Regions from separate parts of the Streptomyces sp. NPDC001617 genome, predicted to be linked through region 1. Evidence: riboswitches for the same ligand, from Rfam matches in the RefSeq annotation. Region 1 holds a riboswitch; each other region holds the start of a gene.

Region 1 (10,382 bases):
CATCGAATACAACCCGTACGACACGAAGCACCGGTGCTACGGGATCAGCAAGGCGAGCATGGTCGGCTGGGTCCAGTCGTTCAGCGACGAGGTCAAGCGGCTCACCGGCCGCCGCCCGGTGATCTACACGACCGCCCACTGGTGGAACACCTGCACCGGCGGCAGCCGCGCCTTCGCCTCCAACCACGCACTGTGGATCGCCCGCCACGGCTCGGCGGACGCCGGAGCGCTGCCGAGCGGCTGGTCGTTCTGGACCTTCTGGCAGTACGACAACAGCGGCAGCCTGCCGGGTGATCAAAATCTCTTCAACGGGTCGCAGGCCCAACTGAGGAAGTTCGCTCGCGGCTACTGACGGTTCTGGACACCGTGTAGCCCACCTCAGTTCATCTTCCGTTTACCCAGGTTGCCTACGGTCAACCGACCGATGACTTCGAACGATTGCCTGGGTAAATGGAAAACTTCTCGCTGATCCTCGCGATTGTGGTGGTAACCGCACTTGCGTTTGATTTCACGAACGGTTTCCACGACACCGCCAACGCGATGGCCACGACCATCTCGACCGGTGCGCTCAAGCCCAAGGTGGCCGTGGCCATGTCCGCCACGCTCAACCTTGTGGGCGCCTTTCTCTCGGTGGAGGTCGCCAACACGATCTCCAAGGGTCTCGTCGACGAGACCGGCATCCGTCCCGAGGTCATCTTCGCCGCGTTGGTCGGCGCGATCCTCTGGAACCTGCTGACCTGGCTGGTGGGCCTGCCCTCCAGTTCCTCGCACGCCCTCATGGGCGGTCTGATCGGCGCCACCATCGCCTCGGCCGGCACGGGTGCCGTCCACGGCGACGTGCTCGTGACCAAGGTGCTCATCCCGGCGCTGGCCGCCCCGATCGTCGCCGGTGTCGCCGCGATGCTCGCGACCCGCCTGTCCTACACCGTCGGCAAGAAGGCCGACGGCAAGGCCGCCGAGAAGGGCTTCCGCGTCGGCCAGATCGCCTCCGCCGGCCTGGTCTCGCTGGCCCACGGCACGAACGACGCGCAGAAGACGATGGGCATCATCACCCTCGCCCTGGTCGCCGGCGGCGTCGTCGCCCCCGACGCCGACCCGCCCACCTGGGTCATCCTCTCCGCCGGTCTCGCCATCGCGCTCGGCACCTGGCTCGGCGGCTGGCGCATCATCCGCACGATGGGCAAGGGCCTGACCGAGCTTCAGCCGCAGCAGGGCTTCGCCGCCCAGACCAGCGCGGCCACGGTCATCCTGGCCTCCTCGCACCTCGGCTTCTCCCTCTCCACCACCCACTCGGTCTCCGGTTCGGTGATGGGCGCGGGCCTGGGCCGCAAGGGCGGTGTCGTGCGCTGGTCGACCGCGACCCGGATGCTGGTCGCCTGGGTCCTCACCCTCCCGGCCGCCGCCCTGGTCGGCGCGGGCGCCGAGTCCGTCACCGACCTCGGCGACTGGGGCACCGGTGTGGTCGCCGTCTTCCTGGTCGCCTCCAGCGCCGCGATCTGGAAGATCTCCCGCCGCGAGGTCGTGGACGCGTCGAACGTCAATGACACCGACGAGCCGGCCGGGGTCGTCACCACGGCGATCGCCGCCGTGACCCCGCCGCCCGCGGGCACGGTCGCCGAGGACCTGACGGCCACGATCCCCGCTCCCGCCACCGGCACGGAGTCGGCCACCCCGCCGGCCACCGTCTGAGCCCCCGGTACGAAGGAAGAGAAGCAGCATGAAGATCGACTGGGCAGCTCTCGGCTCCGTCTTCGGCGTCAGCCTCGTGGTCACCGTGGGCCTCGTCGCCCTGTTCACCCTCGGCATCATGGGCCTGTCCCGCCGCGAACGGGCGGTGGCCGAGGGCAACTCGGCGACCCTCGCGGTCGCGGGCGCGTACGTGGCGTTCGCCGGGTGCGCGGCGGCGGTGGCGTACGGCATCAACCTGATCATGGCGAAGAGCTGACGCCCGACTCACAACAGATGTGCGCGTGGTGCCGGGACGGTGATCCGTCCCGGCACCACGCGTTTCCGTGACCCCGGCGACCACCTGCGTGTGGGCCTCAGCACACTCTCCCGTCGCAGGTCAACGGCAAGTTGACGGGTCTTCCAACCCCGTGGTGGACTGCCGGAGCCATATACGGCGGCAAGGGAGGAAGCCGGTGCGAGTCCGGCGCGGTCCCGCCACTGTCACCGGGGTAGCCATCCCCGGGAGCCAGGAACTCCCACCGCCGGTCTCGTCGAACCAGGGCGCGGACACCCTGAGTGAGGACATGTCGCCATGCCAGCCTGCCGATTGAGGCACAGCACCAGGTCACTGCCCGAACCCACGGCCGGCTGAGCCGATGCGTGCCGATCGCGTCTTCGCGTACGGCGCCGCCGCCGGACTCCTCGGTGACCATCTCCTCGGCGATCCCCGCCGCGGGCATCCGGTCGCCGCGTTCGGACGGGCCGCGGGTGCCGTGGAGAGAGTGCTGTGGCGGGACCACCGCGGGTGGGGTGCGCTGCACACCGCCGTGTGCGTGGGCGGTGCGGTGGGCCTGGGTGCCGTCGCGGCTTCCGTCGTACGTCCGTCCCGTACCGCCTCCGTCGCGCTGACCGCCGCCGCCACATGGGCCGTTGTCGGCGGGACCTCGCTCGCGCGCGAGGCCCGCGCCATCGGGCGGGCCCTGGAGGCCGGGGACATCGAGGGGGCGCGGGAGCGGCTGCCGCATCTGTGCGGGCGGGATCCGCAGGCGCTGGACGCGGACGGGATCGCGCGGGCCGTCGTCGAGTCCGTCGCCGAGAACACGTCCGACGCGGTCGTGGGGGCGCTGGTGTGGGGAGCCGTCGGCGGAGTGCCGGGGCTGCTCGGGTTCCGGGCCGTGAACACGCTGGACGCGATGGTCGGGCACAAGTCGGCCCGGTACCGGCGGTACGGGTGGGCCTCGGCGCGGCTGGACGACGTCGCCGGGTGGCCGGGGGCCCGGCTGACGGCTGTTCTGGCGACCGTCGCCGGAGACGACCCCCAAGGGGCGGTACGGGCCTGGCGTGCCGACGCCGGCAAGCACCCGAGCCCCAACGCGGGGCCGGTGGAGGCGTCGTTCGCGGGGGCGCTGGGCGTGCGGCTGGGCGGGACCCTGTCGTACGGGGGGCGGGTCGAGCACCGGCCCGTGCTCAACACGCCGGGACGCGCCGTCTCGGTACCCGACCTCGAGCGAGCCGTACGGCTCTCCCGGCGCGTCGGTCTGCTCGCGCTCGGCGTCAGCGCCGCCGCGCGCCTTGTCGTGAAGGGACGTAGGTCATGAGCGGTGGTGGTCTTCTCGTCGCCGGTACCACCTCCGACGCCGGCAAAAGTGTCGTCACCGCCGGGATCTGTCGCTGGCTGGTGCGGCAGGGCGTCAAGGTCGCGCCCTTCAAGGCGCAGAACATGTCCCTCAACTCGTTCGTGACACGCGAGGGCGCCGAGATCGGGCGGGCGCAGGCCATGCAGGCCCAGGCGTGCCGGATCGAGCCGACGGCGCTGATGAATCCCGTGCTGCTCAAGCCCGGTGGCGAGCAGAGCAGTCAGGTCGTGCTGATGGGCAAGCCGGTGGGCGAGCTCAGTGCGCGCGGTTTTTTCGGGGGGTCCGGGGGGTCATCCCCCGGGGAAAGGCTGCACGGGGGGCGCCAGCAGAAGCTTCTCGGCACCGTTCTCGACTGTCTCGCCGAGTTGCGGGGCACGTATGACGCGGTGATCTGTGAGGGGGCGGGCAGTCCTGCCGAGATCAATCTGCGGCGGACCGACATCGTGAACATGGGGATCGCGCGCAATGCGCGGCTGCCCGTGGTCGTGGTCGGCGACATCGATCGCGGCGGGGTGTTCGCCTCCTTCTTCGGGACCGTCGCGCTGCTCTCGCCCGAGGACCAGGAGCTTGTCGCCGGTTTCCTCGTCAACAAGTTCCGGGGGGATGTCAGCCTTCTGGAGCCCGGGCTCGACATGCTGCACGGGCTCACCGGGCGGCATACGTACGGCGTCCTCCCCTTCCGGCACGGCCTCGGCATCGACGAGGAGGACGGGCTGCGGATGTCCCTGCGGGGCACGGTCCGGGAGTCGAACACCGCTCCGCCCGTCGGGGAGGACGTGCTGCGGGTCGCCGTCTGTGCGATCCCGCTCATGTCCAACTTCACCGATGTCGACGCGCTGGCCGCCGAACCGGGTGTCGTCGTGCGGTTCGTGGACCGGCCCGAGGAGCTGGCCGACGCCGATCTCGTGGTGATTCCGGGGACGCGGGGGACCGTGCGCGCGCTGGAGTGGTTGCGGGAGCGGGGGTTGGCGGAGGCTCTGCGGCGCAGGGCGGCCGAAGGGCGGCCCGTGCTGGGCGTCTGCGGTGGCTTCCAGGTGCTCGGTGAGCACATCGAGGACGACGTCGAGTCGCGCGCCGGGCAGGTCGAGGGCCTCGGCGTGCTCCCCGTCCGGGTGCGGTTCGCCCGGGAGAAGACCCTCACCCGGCCGGTGGGCCAGGCCCTCGGCGAGCGGGTCGAGGGGTACGAGATCCATCACGGGGTCGCCGAGATCAACGGGGGTCAGGCGTTCATCTCCGATGACAACGGACACAGCCTGGACGGGATCCGGGTCGGGCAGACCTGGGGCACCCACTGGCACGGTTCGCTGGAGTCGGACGGTTTCCGGCGGGCCTTTCTGCGCGAGGTGGCGGCCGCCGCGGGCCGCCGTTTCGTGCCGGCCGAGGACACGTCGTTCGGCGCGCTGCGCGAGGAGCAGCTCGACCGGCTCGGCGACCTGATCGAACAGCACGCGGACACGGACGCGCTCTGGCGGCTCATCGAGTCGGGCGCGCCGCAAGGACTGCCCTTCATTCCACCGGGAGCGCCCGCATGAGCACAGTGTTGTTGTTGTCGACCGCCGACACGGATCTGTTGGCCGCCCGGGCCGCGTCCGGCGCCGACTACCGGATCGGCAACCCGATGCGGGTGGATGTCGAACAGGAGCTCCCCGGTCTCCTCGACGGCACCGACATCGCCGTCGTACGGCTGCTCGGTGGCAAGCGGGCCTGGGAGGACGGGCTGGCCGCGCTGAAGGCGTCCGGCGTTCCGACCGTGCTGCTGGGCGGCGAGGCCGTGCCGGACGCGGAGTTGATGGCCGAGTCGTCCGTGCCGGCGGGTGTGGTGGCCGAGGCGCTCAGGTACCTCGTCGAGGGCGGGTCCGCGAACCTCGTGGAGCTCGCGCGGTTCCTGTCCGACACCGTGCTGCTGACCGGTGAGGGGTTCGTCGAGCCGCAGAAGATGCCCGAGTACGGCGTCCACGGTGAGCGGGAGCTCGTCGAGGGTCGGCCGACCGTCGGCGTGCTCTTCTACCGGGCCCATGAACTGAGCGGCAACACCGCCTTCGTGGACACCCTGTGCGACGCGATCGAGGCGCGGGGCGCGTGCGCCCTTCCCGTGTACTGCGGTTCGCTGCGCGGTGCGGACGCCGGGCTGTACGAGATCCTCGGCCGGGCCGACGCCGTGGTCGCCACCGTCCTGGCCGCCGGTGGCACACACGCCTCGCAGGCCTCGGCGGGCGGCGACGAGGAGGCCTGGGACATCGGGGCGCTCGCGGACCTCGACATCCCTGTGCTCCAGGGGCTTTGCCTCACCTCGTCGCACGCGGCCTGGGACGAGTCGGACGCCGCCGTCTCCCCCATGGACGCGGCGATGCAGGTCGCCATCCCGGAGTTCGACGGCCGGCTCATCACCGTGCCGTTCAGCTTCAAGGAGCAGGGGCCGGACGACGTCCCGGTGTACGTCGCGGACCCCGAGCGGGCCGCGCGGGTCGCCGGAATCGCCGTACGGCACGCGCAGTTGAAGCACAAGGCGAACGCCGAGAAGAAGCTGGCGCTCGTCTTCACCGCGTACCCGACCAAGCACTCGCGCGTCGGCAACGCGGTCGGTCTGGACACGCCCGCTTCGGCGGTACGGGTGCTGGACGCGCTGCGGGACGCGGGGTACGTCGTCGAGGGGCATCCCGACAACGGTGACGAGCTGATCCACCGGCTGATCAACGCCGGTGGGCACGACGTCGAGTGGCTCACCGAGGAGCAGCTGGCCGCCGCGCCCGCGCGTGTGCCGCTCGCCGACTACCGGGCGTGGTTCGACGAGCTCGACCCCGAGTTGCGGGACGGGATGCTGGAGGCGTGGGGCGAGCCGCCGGGCTCCCTCTACGTCGACGGGGACGACATCGTGCTCGCGTCCCTCCAGTTCGGGAACGTCGTCGTGATGATCCAGCCACCGCGCGGCTTCGGCGAGAACCCGATCGCGATCTACCACGACCCCGACATGCCGCCGTCCCACCACTACATGGCCGCGTACCGGTGGCTGGAGAACAGTTTCGGCGCCGACGCGATCGTCCACATGGGCAAGCACGGCACGATGGAGTGGCTGCCGGGCAAGGGACTCGGGCTCAGCGGGGGGTGCGCTCCGGACGCCGTCCTCGGGGATCTCCCTCTCATCTACCCGTTCATCGTCAACGACCCCGGTGAGGGCACCCAGGCCAAACGGCGCGGGCACGCCACGGTCGTCGACCATCTCGTGCCGCCGATGGCCCGTGCGGACACGTACGGCGACCTGGCCAAACTGGAGCAGCTGCTCGACGAGTACGCGCTCGTCTCCGACCTGGATCCGACGAAGGCGCCGGCCGTGCGCGCGCAGATCTGGACGCTGGTGAAAACGGCCGAGCTGCATCACGACCTGCACATCGACGAGCAGCCGGACGACGGCGACTTCGACGAGTTCGTCATGCACATCGACGGCTATCTGTGCGAGATCAAGGACGTGCAGATCCGCGACGGCCTGCACATCCTGGGTGGCGGGCCGGTCGGTGAGCCGCGCGTGAACCTCGTGCTCGCGGTGCTGCGTGCCTCGCAGGTGTGGGGTGGACAGGCGAACGCGCTGCCGGGGCTGCGGGCCTCGCTCGCCGCTCATTTCGGGCTCAGCGAGAAGGAGTTGCTGGCCGAGCCCGGCGTTCCGGTGAAGGTGCCGGTCGAGCTGACGGACCTCGTCGAGGGGCCCTCCCGTACGGGCGCCGACGCGATCGACCTGCTGGAACAGTTGTGCCGGCGGTTCGCGGAGGGCATGGAGGAGCGCGGGTGGGACGTCACCGAGAGCCGGCCCCTCGCCCGTGACGTCCTCGGCACCGAACTCCCGGACGCCGTAGCGGTGTTGGAGTTCGCCTGCAACGAGGTCGTGCCCCGGCTGGAGAAGACGACCGACGAGATCGGCCACATCCTCAAGGCACTTGACGGCGGATACGTCCCGGCGGGGCCGTCCGGCTCACCGACACGCGGTCTGGTCAACGTCCTCCCGACCGGCCGGAACTTCTACTCCGTCGACCCCAAGGCCATTCCCTCCCGGCTGAGTTGGGAGGTCGGCCAGTCCCTCGCCGACTCGCTCGTCCAGCGGTATCTGCAGGACACCGGCGAGTACCCGAAGTCGGTCGGCCTGACGGTGTGGGGTACGTCCGCGATGCGCACCCAGGGCGACGACATCGCCGAGATTCTCGCCCTGCTGGGCTGCCGTCCGGTCTGGGACGACGCCTCGCGCCGGGTGACCGGCTTCGAGGTGATCCCCCTCGACGAGCTGGGCCGACCGCGCATCGACGTCACCGTCCGCATCTCCGGCTTCTTCCGGGACGCGTTCCCGCACGTCGTCGGGCTCATCGACGACGCGGTCCGCAAGGTGGCCGAGCTGGACGAACCCGCCGACCTCAACTTCGTCCGCGCCCACGCCGACGAGGACACCGCCGAGCACGGCGACCGGCGGCGCGCGACCGCCCGTATCTTCGGCTCCAAGCCGGGCGCGTACGGCGCCGGTCTGCTGCCGCTGATCGACGCCCGCAACTGGCGTTCCGACGCCGACCTCGCCGAGGTGTACGCGGTGTGGGGCGGTTACGCGTACGGGCGCGGGCTCGACGGGCGGGCGGCGCGCGGGGACATGGAGACGGCGTTCAAGCGGATCGCCGTGGCCGCCAAGAACGTCGACACCCGCGAGCACGATCTCGTCGACGCCGACGACTACTTCCAGTACCACGGAGGCATGGTCGCGATGGTGCGCCATCTGACGGGCGCCAGCCCCGAGGCGTACGTCGGCGACTCGGCCGTCCCCGACCAGATCAAGACCCGGACGCTGGGCGAGGAGACGCACCGCGTCTTCCGCGCGCGGGTCGTCAACCCCCGCTGGATGGCGGCCATGCGCCGGCACGGCTACAAGGGCGCCTTCGAGATGGCGGCGACCGTGGACTACCTCTTCGGGTACGACGCCACGGCCGGTGTCGTCGACGACTGGATGTACGAGAAGCTCAGCGCCGAGTACGTCTTCGCCCCGGAGAACCGGGAGTTCATGAAGCAGTCCAACCCGTGGGCGCTGCGCGGGATCACGGAACGGCTCCTGGAGGCCGCCGACCGTGGACTGTGGGCCGAGCCGGACGCGGAGACGCTGGAGCGGCTGCGCGCCACCTACCTGGAGCTCGAAGGCGACTTGGAAGGCGACGACCAGTGACCACCCCCTTCCCCTTCACGGCCGTTGTCGGCCAGGACGACCTGCGGCTCGCGCTGCTGCTGAACGCCGTCTCCCCGGCGGTCGGCGGTGTGCTGGTGCGCGGCGAGAAGGGCACCGCCAAGTCGACGGCGGTACGAGCCCTTTCGGCGCTGCTGCCCGAGGTCGCCGTCGTCCCCGGCTGCCGTTTCTCCTGCGACCCCACGGCGCCGGACCCGTCCTGCCCGGACGGACCGCACGAGGTCGGGCCCGGCGCTCGACGCCCCGCCCGTATGGTCGAGTTGCCGGTCGGCGCCTCCGAGGACCGGCTCGTCGGCGCCCTCGACATCGAGCGGGCACTGGCGGAGGGCGTGAAAGCCTTCGAGCCCGGGCTCCTCGCCGACGCGCACCGCGGAATCCTGTACGTGGACGAGGTGAATCTCCTTCACGACCACCTCGTCGACCTGCTGCTCGACGCCGCCGCGATGGGCGCCTCCTACGTCGAGCGCGAGGGTGTGTCCGTGCGGCATGCCGCCCGCTTCCTCCTCGTAGGGACCATGAACCCCGAAGAGGGCGAGCTGCGGCCGCAGTTGCTCGACCGGTTCGGGCTGACCGTGGAGGTCGCGGCCTCCCGGGAGCCGGACCAGCGGGTGGCGGTCGTACGGCGGCGGCTCGCGTACGACGACGATCCGGCCGGTTTCGCGGCCCGTTGGGCGGACGAAGAGACTTCCGTACGTCAACGGATCGTCGCGGCACGGGAGTTGTTGCCGTCGGTGCGCCTGGGCGACGGGGCACTGCGGCAGATCGCGGCGACCTGTGCCGCCTTCGAGGTGGACGGTATGCGGGCCGACATCGTGATGGCGCGGACCGCCACCGCGCTGGCGGCGTGGGCCGGGCGGACCGAGGTGCTCGCGGAGGACGTGCGGCAGGCGGCTCTGCTCGCGCTGCCGCATCGGCGCCGGCGCAATCCCTTCGACGCGCCGGGGCTCGACGAGGACAAGCTCGACGAGACGCTGGAGGAGTTCGGCGAGGGCGACGACGATCCGGACCCCGGTGACGGCGGGCCGGGCGGCGGAGGCGGACAACCGTCGCCGGACGCGGGCCCGCAGGACGGCGGTGACACGGGTGCGCGGACCGAGGCCGGTGAGGGCGGACAGCCGCAGGCCTCCGGCGCGGCCGAGCAGTCCGCCGTACGGGCCTCCGAGCCCTTCCGGACCAAGGCGCTGAGCGTGCCGGGGATCGGCGAGGGGGCCGCGGGGCGGCGTTCGCGGGCGCGGACCGAGCACGGTCGGACGACCGGGGCACGGCGACCGCGAGGTGCCCTGACCAAGCTGCACCTGGCGGCGACCGTGCAGGCCGCGGCGCCGCATCAGCGGGCGCGGGGTCGGTCCGGTCCGGGGCTCGTGGTGCGGCGGGACGATCTGCGGCAGGCGACGCGGGAGGGGCGCGAGGGGAACCTCGTGCTGTTCGTGGTCGATGCCTCCGGGTCGATGGCGGCCCGGCAGCGGATGAGCGCGGTGAAGGGGGCTGTGCTGTCGCTGCTGCTGGACGCCTATCAGCGGCGGGACAAGGTGGGGCTGGTGACGTTCCGGGGAGCGGCCGCCGATGTGGCGTTGCCGCCGACCTCGTCCGTGGACGCTGCGGCGACCCGGCTGGAGTCGTTGCCCACGGGTGGGCGGACTCCGCTGGCCGCGGGGCTGTTGAAGGCCCATGAGGTGCTTCGGATCGAGCGGTTGCGGGATCCCGCGCGGCGGGCGCTGGTGGTCCTGGTGACGGATGGACGGGCCACCGGTGGGCCCGAGCCTGTGGCGCTCGCGGGACGGGCGGCCCGGCTGTTCGCCGCCGAGGGTGTCGCGTCGGTGGTCGTGGACTGTGAGTCGGGGCCGGTGCGGCTGGGGCTCGCCGGACAGCTCGCG
Region 2 (10,382 bases), on a different contig from region 1:
CTGGGCTGGGTGATCGGCGGCTACCTGACCGCGACGATCATGGGTATGGCGGCGGGTTCCCGGCCCGCCAACCGGCACCGCACCCTGATCCGTCTCGCCGTCCTCGTGGTGTACGCGGCCGTGTCGGGGATCGCCGGAGCGGCCATCGTGGGGCCGGTGTTCGACGCGCTCGGCGGTCACTTCTGGGCCCTGAGCGGCATCGGCGCCCTGGTCGTCCTCGCCTCGGCGGCGACCGCGCTCGCGCTGCAGACCCTGCTGGGTCTCCTGGGCACCGGTGTGGTCGTCCTGCTCTTCGTGGTGCTGGGCAACCCCAGCTCCGGCGGCGTCTACCCGGCGCCACTGCTCCCGTCGTTCTGGAGCGCGATCGGACAGGCCCTGCCGCCGGGCGCCGGTACCACCCTGGTCCGCAACACGGTGTACTTCTCCGGCCATGCCATCACGTCGGCGCTGTGGGTGCTCGGTGCCTACGCGGTGGGCGGCGCGGTGCTCGCCTGGGCGGCCTCCTGGCACCACGAACGCCGACGCCCCGAAGGCACTGCCGCAGAATCCGAACCGACGCCGGAACCCTCCCCCGCCGCCTGACTCACGGCGTGCCTGCGCCGGCGACGACATCCCAGCGCCCGGCGAACAGTTCCTGGACGGCGCCGTCGACTTCGCGGCGGTACGCACGCTGGGGCGGGCCGTGTTCGGTGGTGTGGCCCAGGGGTTCTTCCCGCCGAGGCCTTCATCGCCGCCCTGAGTGTCCGACGGCTCGTGGTGAGGCGCCCGGTTCTCGGTGGTAGGTGTTGTTGAACGCCTGGAGGTCGGGGTGCCGACGGTCGCGGCGATCGCCGGGATGGCGAGTGTGGAGGCGATCAGGAGGTGCCGGGCGGGTTCCAGGCGGCGGCGCCGGATGGGCCATGGCTGTGCGCAGGGCGGGATGCCCGGACCGCTCGCGGTCGGAGGCGTCGGTACTGCGTGCGTCTGCCGCAGCAGACGACCGGCGCCTCATCCAGGCAGGCCGCCTCGCTCATCCCGCCGTGAGCCAGGGTGTCCCCTTGACCTTCTTTTCCGGGCGGCTCTAGCGTCCGAGGCATGAGCGAGCCGCTGACCACGCCCGGCGAAGGTTTCCATCCTCATCTCGGTGACCGTGCAGGCCACCCGGCCACGCCCCTCCGTGCCCGGCTGCACCACATCCGTGCCGACGAACTCGACGGTGACACCGCCCAGACCGGCGGGATGCGCAGGTTCGCCGCCGTCAGCGGCAAGACGGTGGGCTCCGAGAAACTGTGGATGGGCCAGACGCACGTCGCCCCGTCGACCTCGTCCTCGAACCACCACCACGGCGACTCCGAGACCGCCATCCACGTGCTGAGCGGACACCCCGAGTTCGTCTTTCTCGACGACTCCGGCGGCACCCCTGAAGAGGTACGGCTGCGCACCTCTCCCGGCGACTACATCTTCGTCCCTCCGTTCGTGCCGCACCGCGAGGAGAACCCGGATCCCGCCGAGGAAGCCGTGGTGGTCATCGCCCGCAGCACCCAGGAGGCGATCGTCGTCAACCTTCCGCACCTCTACGTCCTGGGGCGCGAAGAGCACTGAACGTGTGCGCGCACGGCATCGCGGGCGCCCTGCGGGTCTCGTTCGCGCACGTCCGCGACGATCTGCTCGTGTCCGGTGCAATGACATGCTCCTCGCCCTGAAGGGCGAGGGATTCTGGCCTTCTCGACTGGTTGCTGTGCCGCTACGGCACGGATTCCGGTCGCGGCGTTGGTGTCCCGGTCGTGGACGGTGCCGCAGGCGGTGCAGGTCCATTCTCGTTCGCGCACAGCGTGTCGTCCGGCTCGGCGAAGCGGGACCCAGCACCATCGGCGACCCGCATGGCGCCGTTCGTCAACGGCCGCCGGACCCGCCGCTGCCGTACGACCCGCTGCTCCCGCCACTCCAGCGCGGCCGCTCCTTCGACGGGGCCGACCGGGTCGGTGAATTGCCGTGGCCGGGCAGCTCGTGCGGGGTCAGCCGGCGGTCACCGCGCGGCACCTCGGCCGGCTCGCGGTTCTCCAGGAGTTCGCGGACCGGGCCCTCGTCCGGGAGCCGGGGCTGTTCGTCCGGGCGCGGCGGAGCGGGCTCGCGGCGCCGGATCCGGGCGCCCAGCACGAAGGCGCCGATCAGCACGGCCACGATCACCACACCGGCCGCGATGAGTCCCAGAGCGGCGGCGCTGCCGGCGGCGAAGACCATCGATGCACTGTTCATGGCCCGCGAGTACCCGGGGCCTCCGGCGTGAACCCGGGTCACCCCGGCCCCGAGGCGGGAGGGCGGTGCAAACCCTGGTGAACGCCGTGTTTGACGCGGTGGGCACCGGCTACCCGAACCGTGTGACTACGACGACATCCCAGCAGGAGCTCTTCCGGTTCCTGGAGGACCGCTTCGCGTGCGCGCAGGCGTGTACCGAGTGCGCTCGGGCGTGTGCTCTGCGCGCGAGCCTCGTGGACCCGGACGGGACGGAGGAGCAGGAACTCGTACGGCGCAAGGGCATCATGTGCGCGGAGGTGTGCGACGCGACCTGCCGTGTGCTGTCCGAGCAGAACCGCCTGGACGAGGCCGGCATCCGCATCCAGGTGGAGTGGTGCCGCACCGTGTGCCTGGAGTGCGCGCACGCCTTCGACCGGCTGGCGGGCGCCGAGGACGGCGCGAAGGCCTGCCGCGAGTGCGCACGGGCGTGCACGGACTTCCTGGGCACGCTGAACTGACGCACGCGGGCGGGCCGTGGCGCGCCGCCCAATCCGAAACGCCGTCCAATCCGCGCCGCTTGATCCGCGCTGCCCAATCCGTGCCGCTCAATCCGCGCCGCCGAGCGGTCGCCCGATCCGTACGTTCCACCGCCCCACCCTGCCGCTGAGTTCGACAGCGGTCAGTGGTGGCACGTCCGTACGCCAGAACGCCGACTCGGGTGCGCCCAGGCCCCGTACCACCGCGGCCCGCACCACCTCGGGCTCGACCACGGCCACCGTGCGGCCCATGTACCGCGTCGCCGACTCCAGCCACTGGGCCACCCGGTCGCACACCGCCCGCACCGACTCCCCGCCGTGCGGTGCCGAGTCCGGGTCGGCCAGCCAGCGGACCAGCGCATCCGGCTCCCGCTCGCCCACCTCCGCCAGCGTCGCCCCGCGCCAGCGGCCCGCGTCCAGTCCCGCCAACTCGGGCACGGACACTGCGTCGAGGCCCAGCGCGGCGGCCGTCTCCCGGCAGCGCACGGTGGGGGAGGACAAGGCCCGGTCCGGCACCGGGAGCGTGTCGGCCGCCGCCTGCGCCTGCCGCAGCCCGGAGGTGTCCAGGGAGCAGCCGTCGTCGAAGCGCGCCTCCCGCAGGGCCGCCGTGAGCGCAGGTGAGATCAAGATCACTCGGCTCGTCCTGCGCTCGTTCCCGGGCTGCATATTGCTCCAAGTCCCTTGATCAGACGGGGGAAACGGCTCACCTGGGGCGCTTACCGCGCCCCTACGCGCTCTTGGCCGCACCTCGGCTTCGCGGTACCTTCACGGACGATATCGACGATCGATATCGACGACGGCACAGCGGAAGCCGGTGAGAAGCCGGCACGGTCGCGCCACTGTAAGCCGGGCCCGCACCCTCGGTGCGGGCTGGGTGAGTCAGACCCGCCCCGTCGTCCTGTGCACCACCGAAACGGGACGCGAGTTCCCCAGGAGGGCCTGCCATGGCGCAGTCTGTCGCTCAGCCGACCACCACTCCCACCGTCGTACCGGCGAAGCTGCCGATCGGCGCGATCGTCCCCTGGGCGGTCTTTTTCGGCATCCTGATGCTGGTCCTGCTCTACTTCGTCGGCGCCGAGCAGGGCGCCACCTCCGTGATGAGCGGATCCGACGTCCATGAGTGGGTGCACGACGCCCGCCATCTGCTCGGCTTCCCCTGCCACTGACGGCTGCCAGGAAGCACGTACGAGCCCATGAACTCCGCAACCGTCCGCAACCTCCTGGTGCGCGGCATGCTCGCGGGACTCGCCGCGGGCCTGCTCGCCCTGGTCGTCGCCTACTTCCTCGGTGAACCGCGCGTCGACGCGGCCATCGCCTACGAAGACGCGCACTCGCACGAGCACGGCATGGAAGTCGTCAGCCGCACGATGCAGTCCACCGCGGGCCTTGCCACCGGTGTCCTCGTCTACGGCGTCGCGTTCGGCGGCATCGCCGCCCTCTCGTACTGCTTCGCCCTGGGCCGCATCGGCCGCTTCGGACCGCGCGCGAGCGCGCTGCTCCTGGCGGTCGCCGGCCTGATCGCCGTGTACGTCGTGCCCTTCCTGAAGTACCCCGCCAACCCGCCGTCCGTCGGCGACCCCGGCACCATCGGCAAGCGCACCACCCTGTACTTCCTGATGGTGCTGCTCAGCGTGCTGCTCGCGATCGCCACCGTGATCCTGGGCAAGCGCCTCGCACCCCGTCTGGGCAACTGGAACGCGACGCTCGCCGCCGGGGCGTTCTTCGTCCTCGTCGTCGGGCTCGCCTACGCGTTCCTGCCGTCCGTCAACGAAGTCCCGAAGGGATTCTCGGCCACCCTGCTCTGGCAGTTCCGCCTGGCGGCCCTGGCCGTCCAGCTCACTCTGTGGACATCCTTCGGGCTGCTCTTCGGGCTGCTGGCGGAGCGCGTGCTGGCTCCGAAACCGGTGCGAGCCACCAGCGTCACCGAGGCAACTCCCGTCCCGCACTGAGCATTTCACCGGAAAGGGCCCCTGGAATTCGCCGATGGGCCGTCGGCGACCAGGGGCCCTTTCCCTGTCCCTCGCCATTCCCAATTTCTGGAACACGTTCTACCGTGTGCGCCGTCAGGACCGGCCTGGGATGCCTGGAGGCGCCGTGCACCTCGAATACACGCCCGAGCAGCAGCGGTTGCGCACCGAACTGCGTGCCTACTTCGCCGAGCTGGTGCCCGACAACGCCTACGCCCGGCACGGCGATCCGGCCGCGCAGAAGCGCTTCTACCGCGCGACCATCCGGCGCCTCGGCACGGACGGCTGGCTCGGCGTGGGGTGGCCCAAGGAGTACGGCGGGCGCGGGCTGACGGCGATGGAGCAGTTCATCTTCTTCGACGAGGCCGCCCAGGCCGGTGTCCCGCTGCCGCTGATGGCGCTCAACACGGTCGGGCCGACGATCATGCAGTTCGGCACGGACGAGCAGAAGGCGTACTTCCTGCCGAAGGTCCTGGCCGGCGAGATCGACTTCGCGATCGGCTACAGCGAGCCGGACGCCGGCACCGACCTGGCCTCGCTCAAGACGCGCGCGGTGCGCGACGGCGACGAGTACGTCGTCAACGGACAGAAGATCTGGACGACCAACGGCGACACCGCCGACTGGGTGTGGCTCGCCACCCGCACCGACCCGGACGCCCCGCCGCACAAGGGCATCACCATGCTCCTGGTCCCCACCACCGACCCCGGCTACTCCTGCACCGTCATCACCACCCTCGCCTCCCACGACACCACCGCCAGCTACTACGAGGACATCCGCGTCCCCGTCTCCCGCCGCGTCGGCGCCGAGAACCAGGGCTGGCGGCTGATCACCAACCAGCTCAACCATGAGCGCGTCACCCTCGCCGCCCACGGCACCATGGCGATCCGCGCCCTGCACGACGTCCAGCGCTGGGCCATGGAGACCAAACTCGCCGACGGCCACCGCGTGATCGACCTGCCCTGGGTGCGCCGCCGCCTCGCCCAGACCCATGTGAAGCTCGACGCGATGAAGCTCCTCAACTGGCAGATGGTCAACGCCGTCCAGGAGGGCACCCTCACCCCGCAGGACGCCTCCGCGGTCAAGGTCCACGGCTCCGAGGTGCGCCGGGACGCCTACGCCTGGCTGATGGAGATCGTCGGCGCGGTGGGCGAGTTGAAGGAGGGCTCGGCGGGCGCGGTGCTCCACGGCGAGCTGGAGCGCGGCTACCGCTCGGCCGTCATCTTCACCTTCGGCGGCGGCAACAACGAGATCCAGCGGGAGATCATCTCGTGGATCGGTCTGGGGATGCCGCGCGTACGGCGTTAGCCTGCCGGTATGGGTGATCCCGGGCTGTTCACGCCGACGTCGGTGACCTGGCAGATGCACGGCGACCCGATGATGTGGGTCGCCGGGATCCGCGCGCTCTATCTCCAGGCGCTGCACCCCCGCGCGGTGCGCGGCGTCATGCAGAACTCCGACTTCCGCAAGGACGCCTGGGGCCGGTTGATGCGGACCGCGAACTTCGTCGGCACCATCACCTACGACACCACGGAGGCCGCCGAACGCGCCGGCGCCCGCGTCCGGAAGATCCACACCATGCTGTCGGCGACCGACCCGGACACGGGGGAGCGGTACGGCGTCGACGAACCCGAGCTGCTGCTGTGGGTGCACTGCGCCGAGATCGACTCCTATCTGCAGGTCGCACGCCGCTCCGGCCTCCGGCTCACCGACGCCGAGGCCGACCGCTACATCGGCGAACAGCGCGAGAGCGCGCGGCTGGTGGGCCTCGACCCGGACGCCGTACCGGCCGACCAGGAGGAGATGAACGCCTACTTCGAGAAGATCCGGCCCGAACTCGCCGTCGGACCGGAGGCACGCGAAGTGGACGACTTCCTCCTCCGGCCGCCGACGCATCCCCTCCTGGTCCCGGCGCGCGAGGTGCTGTGGCGGCGCGTGGCACATCTGGCGTACGCCGCCCTGCCGCCGTACGCTCACGAGTTGTACGGCAGACCCGCCCCGAAACCCGGGACCGTCACCCTGCAACTGCGTGCCACGGGCAACCTGCTGCGCTGCGTTCCCGCACGTGTGCGCTGGCAACTCCCGCCCAAACACATTCTTCGCGCGATGGCACGGCTCGGCCCCGGCTCCCGCCCGGCCCCGTACAAACTCGGACGATAGCTCGCCATACTGGACGAGCCAGGGGTGGGCGGGGCGAACCGTACGGGGGCGATCGCAGACGATGGGGGACAGCAGGCTGATCCAGGGCCGGTACCGGCTGCTCGACCTGATCGGGCGGGGCGGTATGGGCGAGGTGTGGCGGGCCCGGGACGAGTCGCTCGGTCGGCAGGTCGCCGTGAAGTGCCTCAAGCCGCTCGGCCCGCACCACGACCAGGCGTTCACCAGAGTCCTGCGCGAGCGCTTCCGCCGGGAGGCCCGGGTGGCCGCCGCCCTCTCGCACCGCGGGGTGACCGTGGTCCACGACTTCGGCGAGGCGGACGGCATCCTCTACCTGGTCATGGAGCTCCTGGAGGGCCGCAACCTCAGCCAGCTCCTGGAGGACAACAAGCACCACCCGCTGCCCGTCGGTGACGTCGTGGACATCGCCGACCAGGTCTCCTCCGCCCTCGCCTACACCCACCAGCAGGGCATCGTGCACCGCGACCTGAAGCCCGCCAACATCATGCGGCTCACCGAGGGCACGGTGAAGATCTGCGACTTCGGCATCGCCCGCCTCGGCCACGACATCGGCTTCACCTCCCGGCTGACCGGCACGGGCATCGCGATGGGAACCCCGCACTACATGTCGCCGGAGCAGATCGGCGGCTCGGAGGTCGACCAGCGCAGCGACCTGTACTCGCTGGGGTGCGTGCTGTACGAGATCGCCACCGGGGCGCCGCCGTTCGACCTCGACGACGCGTGGGCGATCCTGGTCGGCCACCGGGACACCCCGCCGCGGCCCCCGCGCAGCCAGCGGGCCGAACTCCCGGAGTACCTCGAGAAGATCATCCTGGACCTGCTGGCCAAGCGTCCCGAGCAACGTCCGCACGACGCGCGGGAGCTGGCCCGCAGGATCAGTCTGGGCCGCACGACACCGACGTACGTGCCGACCGTCGTCACCCCCCAGCCGACCTTCCGCCCGCCCGAGCAGGAGCCCTCGCGCGAGCCCCGCCTGCCGTCCTGGACCCGCGGCATGACCACCGGCCACAAGGCGACCGGCGCCGGTCTGAGCACCACACCGCCGGACGCCGGGGCCGGTCTGACCGGCGAGTGGATCGCCCCGCCCGCCGCAGGACGGCCCGACGATCCCGCGCCGGACCAGCCGTCGGCTCCCTCCCCGCAGACCCTCACCGCCCTGGCCGGACGGCACAACGCCGGGCTCAGCCTCGGGCGCCTGGGCCGCTGGAAGGAGGCCGGCGAGGTGCACCGCGCGGTCGCCGCCGAGCGCGGCCACCTGCTCGGCCCGGACCACCCCGACACCCTCGCCAGCCGCTACGAGATCGCCTTCACCCTCAGCCGCACGGGCCGGGCCGCCGACGCGCTGCAGGAGTACAAGTTCGTGGCCGCGGCCCGGACCCGGGCGCTCGGCGCCGACCACCCCGACACGCTCGCCGCCCGCCAGGAAATGGCGTACGTGCTGGGCCAGCTGGGCCGTCACTTCGACGCGCATCAGGTGTACACCTCGGTGCTCGCCGCCCGCGAGCGCGGCATGGGCCCGGACCATCCCGACACCCTGCGCTGCCGCCACAACCTCGCCTTCAACCTCAGTCGGCTGGGCCGCCTGGAGGACTCGTACCGGATGGCCTGCGACGTGGCCGCCGCGCGTGCCCGCGTGCTCGGCCCCGAGCACCCCGACACCCTGGTCACCCGCTACGAAGTCGCCTACGCACTCGGCCAGTTGGGCCGCTGGCCCGAGGCCCTGCAGACCTACCGCGAAGTCGCCGAGGCCCGCGCCCAGGCGCTCGGCCCCGACCATGCCGACACCCTCGCCGCCCGCTACGAGGTCGGCATCAGCCTCGGCCGTCTCGGCCGCAGCGGAGAGGCCCTGATCCTCTACCGCGAGCTGATCGAGGACCGTACCCGCGTCCAGGGCCCCACCCACCCCGAGACCCTGCGCGCCCGCCACGGCCTCGGGGTCAACCTGGGGCGCCTGGGCCGCTGGGAGGAGGCGCTGGCCGAGTCCCGGGACGTGTGCGCCATCCGCGAGCGCGTCCTCGGGCCCGATCACCCGGACACCCTGGTCAGCCGCCGCGAGGTCGCCGTCGGCCTCGGCTGGCTGGGCCGCTGGGCCGACGCCCTGACCGAGTACCGGCGGGTGGCCGCCGCCCGGGAGCGCGTCCTGGGCCCCGAGCACCCCGACACCCTCGCCAGCCGCAATGACGAGGCCCACTGCCTGGAGCAGCTCGGGCGCGGCGCCGAGGCCGTCGAGCTGTACCGCAGGGTCGCGGTGCTGCGCCAGCAGCAGCGGGCGTCCGGCGGGCACTGACTCCGAGGCCGTCCCCCTCTGGCCGACCTAGATCATCACGTGTTACGAAGAACCATGACCGCACACGAGGGACACCGCACCTACGACGCCGTCGTCGTCGGCGGAGGCCACAACGGCCTGGTCGCCGCCGCCTATCTGGCCCGGGCCGGACGCTCCGTACTGGTCCTGGAGCGCCTCGACCACACCGGGGGTGCCGCGGTCTCCACGCGGCCCTTCGCCGGCGTGGACGCACGGCTGTCGCGCTACTCGTACCTGGTCAGCCTGCTCCCGAAGAAGATCGTGCGGGACCTGGGCCTCGCCTTCCGGGTCCGCGGCCGCACCATCTCGTCGTACACCCCCGTGGAGCGCGACGGCCGCCCCACCGGGCTCCTGGTCGGCGGGGGCGAGCGGCGCACCCGGGAGGCCTTCGCCCGGCTCACCGGCTCCGAGCGCGAGTACGAGGCCTGGCAGCGGTTCTACGGCATGACCGGCCGCGTCGCCGAGCGCGTCTTCCCGACCCTCACCGAGCCGCTGCCCAGCCGCGACGAACTGCGCCGCCGCGTCGACGACGAGGAGGCCTGGCGGACTCTGTTCGAGGACCCGATCGGCGTCGCGATCGAGGACCGCTTCGCCGACGACCTCGTCCGGGGCGTGGTCCTCACGGACGCCCTGATCGGCACCTTCGCCGACGCCCACGACCCCTCGCTGGCCCAGAACCGCTGCTTCCTCTACCACGTCATCGGCGGCGGAACCGGCGCCTGGGACGTCCCGGTCGGCGGCATGGGCGCGCTGACCGACGCCCTGGCCGCGGCGGCCAGGGACGCGGGCGCGGTCATCGCCACCGGCCACGAGGCCGTACGGATCGACACGGACGGCGCAGCCGCCGAGATCACGTACCGCACGTCGGACGGAGAAGGCGTCGCCGCCGCCCGGCACGTCCTCGTCAACGCCTCCCCGCAGGCCCTGGCCGAGCTCACCTCGGACGCGCCTCCCACGCCCGCCGAGGGCGCCCAGCTCAAGGTGAACATGCTGCTCGAGCGGCTGCCCAGGCTCCGCGACGAGTCGGTCGACCCGCGCGAGGCGTTCTCCGGCACCTTCCACATCGCCGAGGGCTACGAACAGCTGGCCACCGCCCACGCGCAGGCCGACGCCGGCCAACTCCCCGCCGCCCCGCCCTCCGAGATCTACTGCCACTCCCTCACCGATCCGTCGATCCTCGGCCC
Region 3 (10,382 bases), on a different contig from region 1:
GACCAGCGCGCCCGCGCCACGCGGAAGGGCGGTGTGTCCCAGTGAAGGACGGCGTGAACGGCGTCGCGCTCGGCGTCTTCATCTTCTTCTTCCTGGCCGTCACGGTCATGGGCTTCCTGGCCGCGCGCTGGCGCAGGGCCGAGCACGAGGCAAGCGCGGAGAGCCTCGACGAATGGGGCCTGGGCGGACGGTCGTTCGGGACCTGGATCACCTGGTTCCTGCTCGGCGGCGACCTGTACACGGCGTACACCTTCGTCGCGGTCCCCGCGGCGATCTACGCGGCGGGCGCGGCCGGCTTCTTCGCGGTGCCGTACACCATCCTGGTGTACCCCCTGATCTTCACCTTCCTGCCCCGCCTCTGGTCGGTCTCGCACCGCCACGGCTACGTCACCACCTCGGACTTCGTGCGCGGCCGGTTCGGTTCGAAGGGCCTGTCGCTGGCGGTGGCGCTGACCGGCATCCTCGCGACGATGCCGTACATCGCGCTCCAGCTGGTGGGCATCCAGGCCGTGTTGGACGTGATGGGCATCGGTGGCGGCGCGGGCTCCAACTGGTTCGTGAAGGACCTGCCGCTGCTGATCGCCTTCGGCGTGCTGGCGGCCTACACCTACTCCTCCGGCCTCCGCGCCCCGGCCCTGATCGCGTTCGTCAAGGACGCGCTGATCTACATCGTCATCGCGGTGGCGATCATCTACATCCCGATCAAGCTGGGCGGCTTCGACGACATCTTCGCCTCGGCGAACGACAAGTTCACCAAGGCGGGCGCGGGCGCTCTGGTCTCGCCCCCGGCGGCCCAGTGGACGTACGCCACCCTGGCGTTGGGCTCGGCGCTTGCGCTCTTCATGTACCCGCACTCGATCACCGCGACGCTCTCCTCGAAGAGCCGCAACGTGATCCGCCGCAACACCACGATCCTGCCGCTGTACTCGCTGATGCTGGGCCTGCTCGCGCTGCTGGGGTTCATGGCGATCAAGAGCGGAGTGGCCGTCACCAACCCGCAGTTGGCGATCCCCCAGCTCTTCGAGAACATGTTCCCGAGCTGGTTCGCGGGCGTGGCCTTCGCGGCGATCGGCATCGGCGCGCTCGTGCCGGCGGCCATCATGTCCATCGCGGCCGCGAATCTCTTCACCCGCAACATCTACAAGGACTTCATCAAGCCGGACGCGACACCGGAGCAGGAGACCAAGGTCTCCAAGCTGGTCTCCCTGCTGGTGAAGGTGGGCGCGCTGGTCTTCGTCCTGACCATGGACAAGACGGTCGCCATCAACTTCCAGCTCCTGGGCGGCATCTGGATCCTGCAGACCTTCCCGGCCCTGGTCGGCGGTCTGTTCACCCGCTGGTTCCACCGCTGGGCGCTGCTGGCCGGCTGGGCGGTCGGCATGGTCTACGGCACGGTGGCCGCGTACAACGTCGCGTCCCCGACCAACCCCGGCCAGAAGCACTTCGGCGGCTCCAACGCCGAGATTCCGGGCATCGGCGAGATGGGCTACATCGGCCTGACGGCGTTCGTGCTGAACGTGGCCGTGACGGTGGTCCTGACGTTCGCCCTGAAGGCGCTGAAGGCCCCGGAGGGCGTGGACGAGACCAAGGCCGAGGACTACACGGCGGACGCCGGCGACCCGGGGGTTCAGGTGGAGCTGCCGCCGGCGACCGCCGGGGCCTCTCACTAGCGTCACGGTGATCGACGGGCCGCCGGAGACACCCGGGGGCCCGTTGTCGTACCCGTCAGGCAGACTCGTGTTCATGGACATCGTGATCCGGCCGGTGGAGCCCGGTGAGTACGAGGCCCTCGGCGAGATCACCGCCCAGGCCTATCTGCAAGACGGTCTCCTGACCTTCGGGGAGAGCGACTGGTACCTCGCCGAACTCAAGGACGTGGCCAAGCGCGCCTCCGCCGCGGACGTGCTGGTGGCCACAGCCGGCGACCAACTCCTCGGCGGTGTCACCTACGTGCCCTCAGGCGGCCCCATGGCCGACCTGGCCCGCCCCGGCGAGGCGGAGATCCGCATGCTCGCCGTGGACCGGGCGGCCCGGGGCAGAGGCGCCGGCGAGGCCCTCGTACGCGCCTGCGTCGACCGGGCGAGAGCCACCCCGCACTGCACCGGCATGGTCCTCTCCACCCAGCACATCATGTACTCCGCCCACCGCATCTACGAGCGCCTCGGCTTCGCCCGCGCCCCCGAGCGCGACTGGCGGCCGATACCCGGTGACGAGTTCACCCTCCTCACCTATCAGTTGACGTTCTGACACGCTCCGAAGTCGCCGCGACACAACATCTGGGGTCGGCACCGCCACCCGACACAACATGTATGCTAATGCTCGCTGTCGCCGCAGGGGAATCCGGTGCGAATCCGGAACTGTCCCGCAACGGTGTACTTGCGTGTGTCCGCACCCATGCCCGCACGCGAGTCCAGTCCGAGGACCTGCCGACAGCGCGCCCGGCCATCCGGCCCGGGCGCCTGACGTCCGGGCCTCGTGGAATGGGCCGGTGGACGCGACGCGCCATGCGCTCGTGAGCTGCCCCCTGCCCTCCCCGAGGCCCCGTGCCGAGCGAGGGAGAGCCCCACGTGACCATCGCGCCAGCCGAACCGGCTTCAGCGACGCCCGTTGTGGACGAGGACGGTCCCGGTTCCGCGCTGCTGCGGACCCTGACCGAACTCACCGCCGACCTCCCCGACGCCGACCCCGGCCGGGTCGCCGCCGCGGCGCTGCGCGGCCGGTCCGCACACGCGGACGAGCCGGAGTTGCGCGAGCTGGCCACGGAGGCGGCGGCAGGCCTGATCTCCGAGGACCCGGCATACAGCAGGCTGGCCGCCCGGCTCCTCACGATCGGCATCGCCGCCGAGGCCGCCTCCCAGGGCGTCACGTCCTTCACCGAGTCCGTCGCCGTCGGCCACCGCGAGGGCCTCGTCGCCGACCGCACGGCCGAGTTCGTCCGTGTCCACGCCGACCGCCTGGACGCGCTGATCGACCGTCAGGCCGACGACCGCTTCGGCTACTTCGGCCTGCGCACCCTGCACAGCCGCTACCTCCTGCGCCACCCGATCACCCGCAAGGTGATCGAGACGCCCCAGCACTTCCTGCTGCGTGTGGCGAGCGGCCTCGCCGAGTGCGCTGTGCTCAATTCAGAGACCGGGACCCGCGCCCTGGACGAAGTCGCCGCCCTCTACGGCCTGATGAGCCGCCTCGAGTACCTCCCCTCCTCCCCCACCCTCTTCAACTCCGGTACCCGGCACCCCCAGATGTCGTCCTGCTACCTCCTCGACTCCCCGAAGGACGAGCTGGACTCCCTCTACGAGCGCTACCACCAGGTCGCCCGTCTCTCGAAGCACGCCGGTGGCATCGGCATCGCCTACTCCCGCGTCCGTGGCCGCGGTTCGCTGATCCGCGGCACCAACGGGCACTCCAACGGCATCGTCCCGTTCCTCAAGACCCTCGATGCCTCGGTCGCCGCGGTGAACCAGGGCGGCCGGCGCAAGGGCGCGGCCGCGGTCTACCTGGAGACCTGGCACTCCGACATCGAGGAGTTCCTGGAGCTGCGCGACAACACCGGTGAGGACGCCCGCCGTACGCACAACCTGAACCTCGCGCACTGGATCCCGGACGAGTTCATGCGCCGGGTCGACGCCGACGAGCAATGGAGCCTCTTCTCCCCCGCCGACGTACCGGAGTTGGTGGACCTGTGGGGCGAGGAGTTCGACACGGCGTACAGGAAGGCCGAGGCGGACGGGTCGGCGCGCAGGACGATCCCCGCCCGCGACCTCTACGGCCGCATGATGCGCACCCTCGCGCAGACCGGCAACGGCTGGATGACCTTCAAGGACGCCGCCAACCGCACCGCGAACCAGACCGCCGAACCCGGCCACGTCATCCACTCCTCCAACCTCTGCACGGAGATCCTTGAGGTCACGGACGACGGGGAGACGGCGGTCTGCAACCTGGGCTCGGTGAACCTGGGCGCCTTCGTCGACACGACGGCCGGTGATCTGGACTGGGAACGGCTGGACGCGACGGTCCGCACCGCCGTCACCTTCCTCGACCGCGTGGTCGACATCAACTTCTACCCGACCGAGCAGGCCGGCCGGTCGAACGCGCGCTGGCGCCCCGTCGGCCTGGGCGCGATGGGCCTCCAGGACGTCTTCTTCAAGTTGCGTCTGCCCTTCGACTCCCTTGAGGCCAAGGCCCTCTCCACCCGTATCTCCGAACGCATCATGCTCGCCGCGTACGAGGCCTCCGCCGACCTCGCCGAGCGCAACGGCCCCCTCCCCGCCTGGGAGAAGACCCGTACCGCCCGCGGCATCCTGCACCCCGACCACTACGACACCGAACTCACCTGGCCGGAACGCTGGACGGCGCTGCGCCGCCGTATCGCCGCGGTGGGCCTGCGCAACAGCCTGTTGCTGGCGATCGCCCCCACCGCGACCATCGCCTCCATCGCGGGCGTGTACGAGTGCATCGAGCCGCAGGTCTCCAACCTCTTCAAGCGCGAGACCCTCTCCGGCGAGTTCCTCCAGGTCAACTCCTACCTGGTGCAGGACCTCAAGGACCTCGGCGTCTGGGACGCCCGCACCCGCGAGGCGCTGCGCGAAGCAGGCGGCTCGGTACAGGACTTCACCTGGATCCCGGCGGACCTACGGGCGCTGTACCGCACGGCGTGGGAGATCCCGCAGCGCGCCCTGATCGACATGGCGGCGGCCCGCACCCCGTACCTCGACCAGTCCCAGTCCCTGAACCTGTTCCTGGAGACACCGACGATCGGCAAGCTCTCGTCGATGTACGCGTACGCCTGGAAGTCGGGCCTGAAGACGACGTACTACCTCCGCTCCCGCCCGGCGACGCGCATCGCACGCGCCGCCCAGGCCCGAGCAACCGTCCCCGTACAGCAGGTGACTTCGGAAGAAGCCGTCGCCTGCTCCCTGGAGAACCCCGAGTCCTGCGAGGCGTGCCAGTAATGACCACCCGTAACACCAACCTGCTCGACCCGGGCTTCGAACTGACCCTCCGCCCCATGCGCTACCCGGACTTCTACGAGCGCTACCGGGACGCCATCAAGAACACCTGGACCGTGGAGGAGGTGGACCTCCACTCGGACGTCTCCGACCTCGCGAAGCTGACGCCGGCCGAGCAGCACCTCATCGGCCGGCTGGTCGCCTTCTTCGCGACGGGCGACTCGATCGTGGCGAACAACCTGGTGCTGACGCTGTACAAGCACATCAACTCCCCCGAGGCGCGGCTGTATCTCTCCCGCCAGCTGTTCGAGGAGGCAGTCCACGTCCAGTTCTATCTGACGCTCCTGGACACCTACCTCCCCGATCCGGAGGACCGCGCCGCCGCCTTCGCGGCGGTGGAGAGCATCCCCTCCATCCGCGAGAAGGCCCAGTTCTGCTTCACGTGGATGGACTCGGTCGAGAAGCTCGACCGGCTGGAGTCCCAGGCCGACCGCCGTCGCTTCCTGCTGAACCTGATCTGCTTCGCGGCGTGCATCGAGGGCCTGTTCTTCTACGGTGCCTTCGCGTACGTGTACTGGTTCCGCAGCCGGGGCCTGCTGCACGGTCTGGCCACCGGCACGAACTGGGTGTTCCGTGACGAGACCATGCACATGAGCTTCGCCTTCGACGTGGTCGACACCGTCCGCAAGGAGGAGCCGGATCTCTTCGACGAGGAACTCCGGCAGCAGGTCACGGACATGCTGAGGGAAGCCGTCGAGGCCGAGCTGCAGTTCGGGCGCGACCTGTGCGGGGAGGGCCTGCCCGGCATGAACACCGAGTCGATGCGCCAGTACCTGGAGTGCGTCGCCGACCAGCGCCTCACCCGCCTCGGCTTCGCCCCGGTGTACGGCTCCGAAAACCCCTTCTCCTTCATGGAGTTGCAGGGTGTCCAGGAACTGACCAACTTCTTCGAGCGCCGCCCCTCGGCCTACCAGGTGGCGGTGGAGGGCACGGTCGACCTGGACGAGGACTTCTGACGGTTCGAGCTGTGGTAAGCCAGGAGGGTGATCGGCCGACTCCCTCTCGACGAGCAACTCGACGCCCTGCGCGCGGTGTTGTCCCGCAACACCGTGCTCACGGAGGTGCTGGCGCGCACCGCGGGGATGGGGCTGCCCGGCTGGTACCTCACCGCCGGGTGCCTCTTCCAGACCGTCTGGAACGTCGTCACCGAACGGCCGCCCACCCACGGCATCAAGGACTACGACGTCTTCTACTTCGACGCCGGTGATCTGTCCTGGGAGGCCGAGGACGCCGTGATCAAGGCCGGCCGGGAGGTCTTCGCCGGTCTCCCGGCCGAGGTCGAGATCCGCAACGAGGCGCGCGTGCACCTCTGGTACGAGGAGAAGTTCGGGGTGCCGTGCGCGCCGCACACGTCCAGTGAGGCGGCGATCGACCGTTTCGCCGCGACGACCTGCTGTCTCGGCGTGCGGCTGGAGGCCGGCGGGCGGTGGCGGGTCTATGCGCCGCACGGCCTCTCCGACGTCTTCGATCTCGTCGTACGGCCGAACCCGGTGCTCGCACCGCGGTTCGTATACGAGGCCAAGGCCGCCCGATGGCGGGAGCAGTGGCCCGAGTTGGCCGTGCTGGCGTGGCCGGATACCGCCTAGTCCATGGAGCGTCCATAGGGCCTCCATCGGCCGTCCATGGACTTCCCACGGAGCGGCAAAGTTCTTCGGACGTGTCTGTTCCGGCCTCCTCGCACCCGGCTACCTTCTGGCCGTCCTGTCATGCACGCACCACGTTGGCACAGGATGCCCAAATGTCATGCCCATGACGAACCGCGCACCGCCGCCGCTACGCGCGTCACAGGCCTGCCATCAGCGTCGAGAACCCCACTCCCACGACGGAGGCAGTACCCATGCGTGAGAAGCCCAGACGGAGCCTGCGAAGACTCCTCACGGTCGCCGTACCCGCCCTCGCCCTCGGCCTCGCCGGACTCGTCGCCGTGCCCGCGCAGGCGGCGCCCGCGGCGACCCACACCTCCCGGGTCACCCAGAACGCCAAGGCCCTCACCTCCCCCGCCCGCCAGACCTTCCACTCGACCGGGAAGGCCGGCCAGAAGGTGCCGACCAAGCACCTCTGCGCCACCGCCGCTCCCGGCCAGGCGGCCTGTTTCGCCCAGCGCCGTACGGACATCAAGCAGCGGCTCGCGTCGGCGGTCGCCGCCGCCGCGCCCTCCGGCCTCAGCCCGGCCAACCTGCACAGCGCCTACAACCTGCCCTCGACGGGCGGATCGGGCCTGACGGTTGCCGTGGTCGACGCCTACAACGACCCCAACGCGGCCGCCGACCTGGCTACTTACCGTTCCACCTACGGCCTGTCCGCCTGCACGGTCGCCAGCGGCTGCTTCAAGCAGGTCAGCCAGACCGGTTCGACGACCTCGCTGCCCACCAACGACACCGGCTGGGCGGGTGAGGAGGCGCTCGACATCGACATGGTCAGCGCCGTCTGCCCGAACTGCAACATCATCCTCGTCGAGGCCAACTCCGCCACCGACTCCGACCTCGGCACCGCCGAGAACGAGGCCGTCGCGCTGGGCGCCAAGTTCGTCTCCAACAGCTGGGGCGGCTCCGAGTCCTCCTCCCAGACCAGCGAGGACACCTCGTACTTCAAGCACCCCGGCGTCGCCATCACCGTCTCCGCGGGTGACAGCGCGTACGGTGCCGAGTACCCCGCGACCTCCCAGTACGTGACCGCCGTCGGCGGTACCGCCCTCTCCACCTCCTCCAACTCCCGCGGCTGGACCGAGTCCGTCTGGAAGACCAGCAGCACGGAGGGGACGGGCTCCGGCTGCTCGGCCTACGACTCCAAGCCGAGCTGGCAGACCGACACCGGCTGCACCAAGCGCATGGAGGCCGATGTCTCCGCCGTCGCCGACCCGGCCACCGGTGTGGCCGTGTACGACACCTACGGCGGGTCCGGATGGGCCGTCTACGGCGGTACCAGTGCCTCCTCGCCGATCATCGCCGGTGTCTACGCGCTGGCCGGCACCCCGGGTTCGAGTGACTACCCGGCGAAGTACCCGTACTCCCACACCAGCAACCTCTACGACGTCACCAGCGGCAACAACGGCTCCTGCTCCACCGCCTACTTCTGCACCGCCGAGACCGGCTACGACGGCCCGACCGGCTGGGGCACGCCGAACGGCACCACCGCCTTCACCTCCGGCAGCACCTCGGGCAACACGGTGACCGTCACCAACCCGGGCAGCCAGTCGACCACGACCGGCAGCTCCGTCAGCCTGCAGATCAGCGCGACCGACAGCGCGGGGGCCACGCTGACCTACAGCGCGAGCGGCCTGCCGACCGGGCTGTCGATCAGCAGCTCCACCGGCAAGATCTCGGGTACGGCGTCCACCGCCGGCACCTACCAGGTCACCGTCACGGCGTCCGACTCCACCGGTGCCTCCGGCTCCGCGTCCTTCTCCTGGACCGTCGGCTCCAGCAGCGGCACCTGCACCTCGTCGCAGCTGCTCGGCAACCCCGGCTTCGAGTCGGGCAACACCACCTGGACCGCGTCCAGCGGGGTCATCACCAACTCCACCAGCGAGAGCGCGCACGCGGGCTCGTACTACGCCTGGCTGGACGGGTACGGCTCGACCCACACCGACACGCTCTCCCAGTCGGTGACCGTGCCCAGCGGCTGCAAGGCCACCTTCACCTTCTACCTGCACATCGACACCGCCGAGACCTCCAGCAGCACCGCGTACGACAAGCTGACGGTCACCGCCGGTTCGACCACCCTGGCGACGTACTCGAACCTCAACGCCGCCTCCGGCTACGCCCAGAAGTCCTTCGACCTGAGCTCCTACGCGGGCTCGACCGTCACCCTGAAGTTCAGCGGTGTCGAGGACTCCTCGCTCCAGACCAGCTTCGTGCTCGACGACACCGCCGTCACGACCAGCTGATCCCGCTCGATCCCGTATGGCCCCGGGCCCCGGTCGCCGCCTTCGCGGCCGGGGCCCGGTCGTGCGTACCCGTGTGGATCCAGAGATGCGGGTGACACGTCAAAGGGGAGAGGAGGCCCCCATGCGTCGAACGATCCCCCACACGACTCTCGCCCTCGCGGCACTCACCCTCGTTCTCGCCGGCTGCGGCAACCAGGCCGACAGCGGCAAGGGCGGCGGCAGCGACAGCGTGTCGTCCTCGCCCACCCGGACGACGAGTCCGGGTCCGACCGGCAGCCCGTCGACGAGCCCCTCGGGGTGTACGGGGGCCTCGACGCTCGGCGCCTCCGACAGCGGCCGTACGGTCTGTCTGGCCGTGGGCGACACGCTGCGGATCACGCTCGACGGGACCAAGAAGCGGCCGTGGAAGCCGGTCACCGCGAGCGGGTCCGTACTGAAGGCCACCAACAGCGGCATCGTGCTGCTGCCCGGCGACGCGAGCGCCGCCTTCAAGGCCGTGGAGAAGGGGAAGACCCGGCTTGAGTCCACGCGGCCGCTGTGTGCGGCGCAGACCGGCCGGGTCTCCTGCCTGGGGATTCAGGAGTGGTGGGTCACCGTGCTGGTGAAGTAGCGCGGACGCGTCGTGCGCGGGCGGGAACCTGCGGCCTCCTGGCGGGCCCGGTCGGCCTCGCGGATCTGACGGTCGATGCGACGGTCGCGCGCGATCCCGAGCACGGACGGCAGGACCAGGAGAGCGAGGATTGCGAGAACGGTCAGCATTCCGATCAGTCCTTCGATGTGTGCCGTATCCATGGACACCACTGTCGCGCCGATAGCTCCTTACAAACAGTGGCAGGACTGCCGTGAACCCTCGAAATACTGCCAACCCTGAGGCACACTGGATCCATGCTGCAGAACGTCGCCGCCGTCGTGCTGGACGGCGTGAACCCCTTCGAGCTGGCCGTCGTCTGCGAGGTCTTCGGCATCGACCGCAGTGACGACGGACTGCCCGTGTACGACTTCGCGGTCGCCTCGGCCGAGGGGCCGGTGCTGGGGACGCGCGGCGCGGGCTTCTCCCTTCAGGTCGAGCACGGTCTGGAGCGGCTGGAGGAGGCCGACCTCATCGCCGTACCGGCGGGTGCCTGTTACGGGACGCGGGAGTTCCCGCCCGAGCTGCTCCAGGCGCTGCGGCGCGGTGTGGAGCGCGGGGCGCGGGTGCTCAGCGTCTGCTCCGGCGTCTTCGTGCTGGCCGCGGCCGGGCTGCTGGACGGTCGGCGCTGTGCGGTGCACTGGCACGACGCCGAGCAGCTGGCACGGGCGTACCCCGAGCTGACCGTCGAGCCAGACGTCCTCTACGTCGACGAGGGCCCGGTGATCACCTCCGCGGGCACCGCCGCCGGCATCGACGCCTGTCTGCACATCGTGCGGAAGGAGCAGGGGCCGGACGTCGCCAACCGGATCGCCCGGCGGATGGTGGTGCCGCCGCACCGGGACGGCGGACAGGCCCA

What was found. Region 1 has a riboswitch for cobalamin ahead of ACWC09_RS21710 (cobalamin biosynthesis protein). Riboswitches for the same ligand answer to the same signal wherever they lie in the genome.
Region 2: linked by a shared signal. The riboswitch ahead of ACWC09_RS07440 (CbtB domain-containing protein) and the one ahead of ACWC09_RS21710 (cobalamin biosynthesis protein) in region 1 are both predicted to bind cobalamin.
Region 3: linked by a shared signal. The riboswitch ahead of ACWC09_RS45545 (ribonucleoside-diphosphate reductase subunit alpha) and the one ahead of ACWC09_RS21710 (cobalamin biosynthesis protein) in region 1 are both predicted to bind cobalamin.

Annotation. Positions count from the first base shown of each region.
Region 1 is NZ_JBSFHA010000027.1:87,548-97,929, reverse strand. It holds gene ACWC09_RS21725 (lysozyme) at 1-352, shown strand, start outside; gene ACWC09_RS21720 (anion permease) at 451-1,689, shown strand; gene ACWC09_RS21715 (hypothetical protein) at 1,718-1,945, shown strand; cobalamin riboswitch at 2,084-2,223, shown strand; gene ACWC09_RS21710 (cobalamin biosynthesis protein) at 2,325-3,266, shown strand; gene ACWC09_RS21705 (cobyric acid synthase) at 3,263-4,837, shown strand; gene cobN (cobaltochelatase subunit CobN) at 4,834-8,490, shown strand; gene ACWC09_RS21695 (putative cobaltochelatase) at 8,487-10,382, shown strand, end outside.
Region 2 is NZ_JBSFHA010000006.1:184,625-195,006, reverse strand. It holds gene ACWC09_RS07470 (DUF3533 domain-containing protein) at 1-582, shown strand, start outside; gene ACWC09_RS07465 (cupin domain-containing protein) at 1,075-1,581, shown strand; gene ACWC09_RS07460 (zinc ribbon domain-containing protein) at 1,554-1,808, opposite strand; gene ACWC09_RS07455 (DUF6479 family protein) at 1,873-2,235, opposite strand; gene ACWC09_RS07450 (ferredoxin) at 2,358-2,732, shown strand; gene ACWC09_RS07445 (histidine phosphatase family protein) at 2,820-3,416, opposite strand; cobalamin riboswitch at 3,502-3,659, shown strand; gene ACWC09_RS07440 (CbtB domain-containing protein) at 3,695-3,916, shown strand; gene ACWC09_RS07435 (CbtA family protein) at 3,944-4,699, shown strand; gene ACWC09_RS07430 (acyl-CoA dehydrogenase family protein) at 4,845-6,023, shown strand; gene ACWC09_RS07425 (oxygenase MpaB family protein) at 6,033-6,875, shown strand; gene ACWC09_RS07420 (tetratricopeptide repeat protein) at 6,937-9,180, shown strand; gene ACWC09_RS07415 (phytoene desaturase family protein) at 9,235-10,382, shown strand, end outside.
Region 3 is NZ_JBSFHA010000104.1:24,681-35,062, reverse strand. It holds gene ACWC09_RS45560 (DUF3311 domain-containing protein) at 1-45, shown strand, start outside; gene mctP (monocarboxylate uptake permease MctP) at 42-1,670, shown strand; gene ACWC09_RS45550 (GNAT family N-acetyltransferase) at 1,744-2,247, shown strand; cobalamin riboswitch at 2,310-2,445, shown strand; gene ACWC09_RS45545 (ribonucleoside-diphosphate reductase subunit alpha) at 2,568-4,952, shown strand; gene ACWC09_RS45540 (ribonucleotide-diphosphate reductase subunit beta) at 4,952-5,965, shown strand; gene ACWC09_RS45535 (nucleotidyltransferase family protein) at 5,993-6,595, shown strand; gene ACWC09_RS45530 (putative Ig domain-containing protein) at 6,847-8,895, shown strand; gene ACWC09_RS45525 (hypothetical protein) at 9,017-9,505, shown strand; gene ACWC09_RS45520 (hypothetical protein) at 9,472-9,687, opposite strand; gene ACWC09_RS45515 (GlxA family transcriptional regulator) at 9,781-10,382, shown strand, end outside.